One region of the Achromobacter sp. 1011791174 genome, then DNA from elsewhere that is predicted to be linked to it. Evidence: riboswitches for the same ligand, from Rfam matches in the RefSeq annotation. Region 1 holds a riboswitch; the other holds the start of a gene.
What was found. Region 1 has a riboswitch for glycine ahead of gcvT (glycine cleavage system aminomethyltransferase GcvT). Riboswitches for the same ligand answer to the same signal wherever they lie in the genome.
Positions count from the first base shown of each region.

Region 2: another riboswitch for glycine. It lies ahead of AC6LJ5_RS23385 (D-amino acid dehydrogenase); the one in region 1 lies ahead of gcvT (glycine cleavage system aminomethyltransferase GcvT).

Region 1 covers NZ_JCBANH010000145.1:7,771-9,968, forward strand. Annotated here, with positions in the region: gene AC6LJ5_RS28895 (ZIP family metal transporter) at 1-782, shown strand, start outside; glycine riboswitch at 892-986, shown strand; glycine riboswitch at 1,016-1,150, shown strand; gene gcvT (glycine cleavage system aminomethyltransferase GcvT) at 1,231-2,198, shown strand, end outside.
Region 2 covers NZ_JCBANH010000084.1:13,514-15,711, reverse strand. Annotated here, with positions in the region: gene AC6LJ5_RS23385 (D-amino acid dehydrogenase) at 1-891, opposite strand, end outside; glycine riboswitch at 938-1,019, opposite strand; glycine riboswitch at 1,023-1,124, opposite strand; gene ampC (class C beta-lactamase) at 1,297-2,198, shown strand, end outside.

The DNA of each region.
Region 1 (2,198 bases):
ACGTGCGCGCGCCGCACGTGGCCGACGCGCTGCTGGGCGGCATGATGGCCGCCGCCGCGACCGCGCTGGGCACGCTGCCCGTGCTGTTCGCCCAGACCTTGCCGCAGAAGGTGCAGGACAGCCTGTACGGCTTTGGCGCCGGCGTGATGTTGGCCGCCAGCGCCTTCTCTCTGGTGGCGCCCGGCATCGCCGCGGCGGGCGAGCTGGGGCATGGCCCCTGGGGCGCCGGCATCCTGGTGGGCGCCGCCATCCTGCTGGGCGCGGCGGTGCTGCTGCTGATGGACCGCTGCCTGCCGCACGAGCATTTCATCAAGGGCAGGGAAGGCATCGAGGCGCATCGCCTGCGCCGCACCTGGCTGTTCGTGTTCGCCATCACGCTGCACAACCTGCCCGAAGGGCTGGCCATCGGCGTGGGCTATGCCGGCAACGACCCGCTGCGCGGCACGGCGCTGGCCACCGGCATCGCCATCCAGGACATTCCCGAAGGGCTGGTGGTGGCGGTGGCGCTGATGGCCGCCGGTTACAAGCGCGCCTTCGCGGTGGCGCTGGGCATGCTGTCGGGCCTGGTCGAGCCGCTGGGCGCGGTGCTGGGCGCTGCCGTGGTGGGCTGGTCGGCGGCCTTGCTGCCGTGGGGACTGGGCTTTGCCGCCGGGGCCATGCTGTTCGTCATCAGCCATGAAATCATTCCCGAATCGCACCGCAAGGGACACGAGGTCCATGCCACCGGCGGGCTGATGCTGGGCTTCGTGCTGATGATGCTGCTGGACACCGCGCTGGGTTAGTGGCGGCGGCTTGCTCCCGGTCTGTCGCGGCCGCCCGAACGGCGCGCGGACTGCCGGGTTTCCTCGCTTTCCGGCGCCCGGGGTTTCGATGTATGCTTGCGCCGCTGTCACGCATGTTGCGGGAGAGAGCGGCCATCACGCTGGCCGCCGCCGAAGGCGCAATTCGCCCGGAATCGCTCAGGTAACCCATACCGTCCATGCTTGCCCTGTCCCGGTTTTCGGTCGACGCGGCAAAACAGCACTCTGGAGAGACCTGGCGCCGCGCCTTTCAGGCCGTCCCGAATGGGGACGTAGCGGGCAGCCCAGGCGCCGAAGGTGCACACCCGCCACGCGGGGCAACTCTCAGGCAAAAGGACAGAGGGGCGGAAGATTCAGCCGTGCCGTGGACGCGTGTCCGCTGGCGGCTTTCCGCAACCCTGGCAACGCTGCCGCTCCGGAGTTCCCGCGCATGTCCGCAACCCTCAAACGCACCCCGCTGGCCGACGAACACATCGCCTCCGGCGCCCGAATGGTCGACTTCGGCGGCTGGGACATGCCGCTGGCCTACGGCTCGCAGTTGGAAGAGCACCACGCCGTGCGCCAGGACGCCGGCATGTTCGATGTCTCGCACATGCTCAACGTCGACGTGACCGGCCCGGACGCCTTCGCCTTCCTGCAACGCCTGGTCGCCAACGACGTGGCCAAGCTGACCGTGCCGGGCAAGGCGCTGTACAGCTGCATGCTCAATCCGCAGGGCGGCGTGATCGACGACCTGATCATCTATTTCTTCGCCGCCGATGAGTGGCGCGTCGTGGTCAATGCCGGCACCGCCGACAAGGACATCGCCTGGATGCAGCGCGTCCGGCAGTCCGGCAAGTTCGACGTGGCCATCGCGCCGCGCCGCGACCTGGCCATGATCGCCGTGCAGGGCCCGAACGCCCGCGCCAAGGTCTGGGCCGCGCGTCCGGCCTGGCAGGCCGCCAGCGAACCGCTGACGCCCTTCGTGGCCGCCCAGGTGGGCGACGACACGCTGGTGGCCCGCACCGGCTACACCGGCGAGGACGGCTTCGAGATCGTGCTGCCCGCCACGCAGGCCGTCGCGTTGTGGCGCGACCTGGCGGCGCAAGGCGTGCGTCCCTGCGGCCTGGGCGCGCGCGACACGCTGCGCCTGGAAGCCGGCATGAATCTCTACGGTCAGGACATGGACGAGCTGATCCAGCCCGACCAGGCCGGCCTGACCTGGACGGTGTCGCTGAAGAACGCCGAGCGCCGCTTCATCGGCCGCGACGCGCTGGAACAATTCGCCACCCCGGCCGCCTTCCTGGGCCTGAAGCTGCAGGAGCGCGGCGTGATGCGCGCCCACATGGCCGTGCGCGCCAAGCAGGGCGCGGGCGAGCTGACCAGCGGCACCATGTCGCCCACGCTGGGCGTGTCCAT
Region 2 (2,198 bases), on a different contig from region 1:
GAGCAGGCTGACGCGCGGCGCGGCCTCGCGGCTGGCGGCGTCGTCCAGGTGCACGCTGATCGAATAGCCCTTGACCGGATAGATGTTGACCGTGTCGCCCAGCTGCCGCGCGAAGCGTCGGCTGGCCGCGCCGGCGCAGACCACCACGGCGTCGGCCTGGTGCCGGTCGTCGCCGCCGTCCGTGCCGGCCAGGTCCAGCGCGTAGCCCGTGCCGTCGGCCGCGATCGCGGCGACGTCGGCGTCCTGCACGAAGCGCACGCCCAGTCGCTCGCAGGCCTGGGCCAGCCCGCGCGTGAACTTGTGGATGTCGCCGGTGGCGTCGGACGGCGTGTAGAAGCCGGCGTGGCAGGCCGTTTGCAGCGCCGGCTCGATGTCGCGAGCCTCCTCGGGCGTGACCGCGTAGCGTTCCAGGCCGCCTTCGCGCAGCAGCTCGTTGCCGCGTCGCGCGGCCTCGAAGCTGGCGGCGTCGTGGTAGATGTGCAGGATGCCGCGCCGCTCCAGGTCGAAGTCGATGCCTTCGGCCTCGGCCATGTCGTACAGGTGCTGGCGCGCCTCGATCGCCAGCCGGGTGGTGGCGATGGTGTTGCGGCGGTGGTTGGGGATCTGGCGCATGAATTGCAGCAGCCAGGAATACTTGTGCCAGCTGAAGCGCGGATTGAGCAGCAGCGGCGCGTTGCTGCGGCCCAGCCAGCGCAGACCCTTGAGCACGGTGGCGGCGCTGTTCCAGACCTCGGCGTTGCTGGCCGACAGCTGGCCGCCGTTGGCGTAGGAGGTTTCCATCGCGGGATAGCGCTGGCGGTCGTAGACGGAAACGTCGTAACCCTGCTTGCGCAGGACGTAGGCGGACGTGACGCCGGTGATACCGGCGCCAATGATGGCGATGCGGGGCATGATTGCTCCAGATGGCGTGGCGACGGCCGGCCGGCCGCTGCACCCCATCTGTCCCGGTACCTGAGAGCTTTGCCCGGCGCGTGCCGGGGTTCCCCTTCGGTGGGCGCGCAATGCGCCTCTCTCCAGATCGTCTACACCGCGCAGTCCTGTCTGCCTGAGAGTTTCCGGGGCGGTTGCTCCGTCGGCGCCCGCCGCGCGGCCGGGCCGGGGCGAGTCTCTTCTGCGGGGTGTTTGCTACGACCGTGGCAGGATAGCCAAATATTTCGCGTCCTGGAATTCAGGGTTAGTACCAGTATGGGCGTGGCGGCGCTACCATCCTGGGTTCGCGCGGGGCGCGCGCCGGCATGCCGGTCGCCGCCGCCTGGCCCCGCCCGCCTTGCTTGCGCTGTTTTCCGGGAGTTCTCCATGCGCCTGTCCGCCTTGTTCCGCCGCTGCCTGCTGGCCGTTGCCCTTGCCGCATCGCTGCCCGCGTCGGCGCTGTCCCCCATCTACGACGCCGACGCCCGCGTGCGCGCGGCCGTGCTGACGGTGATGAAGCAGCATGAAATCGCCGGCATGGCGGTGGCCGTGACCCGGCAGGGCGAGCAGCATTTCTACAGTTTCGGCCTGGCATCCTGGGAGACGCGCGTCCCGGTCACCAACGACACGCTGTTCGAAGTGGGCTCGATCAGCAAGACCTATTCGGCCACCTTGGCCGCCTATGCGCAGGCGCTGGGTCGGCTGTCGCTGGCGGATCCGGTCGAGCGCCACGTGCCCGAGCTGGCGGGCAGCGCTTTTGGCAAGGTCTCGCTGCTGGGCCTAGCCACGCACACGGCGGGCGGCTTTCCGCTGCAGGTGCCTGACACGGTGCGCGACCGCGCCCAGCTCATGGCCTATCTGCAGGCCTGGCAACCCAGCTACGCGGAGGGCACGCGCCGCACGTATGCCAATCCCAGCATCGGCATGCTGGGCGTGGCCACCGCCAATGCCATGGGCCAGGCCTATGTGCCGCTGATGCAGGGCACGCTGTTGCCCAAGCTGGGCCTGCCCAGCACCTATCTGCAGGTGCCGGCCGACCAGATGGCGCGCTACGCGCAGGGCTACGACAAGCGCAACCAGCCGGTGCGCGTGAGTCCCGGCGTGCTGGCCGACGAGGCCTACGGCGTCAAGACCAGCGCCCGCGACCTGCTGCGCTTCGTGGAACTGAACCTGGGCGGCACCAGCGGCGACGCCAAGCTGGATCAGGCCATCGCCGACACGCACCGGGGCTACTTCGAACTGGGCGGCATGACGCAGGACCTGGTGTGGGAGCAGTATCGCTATCCGGC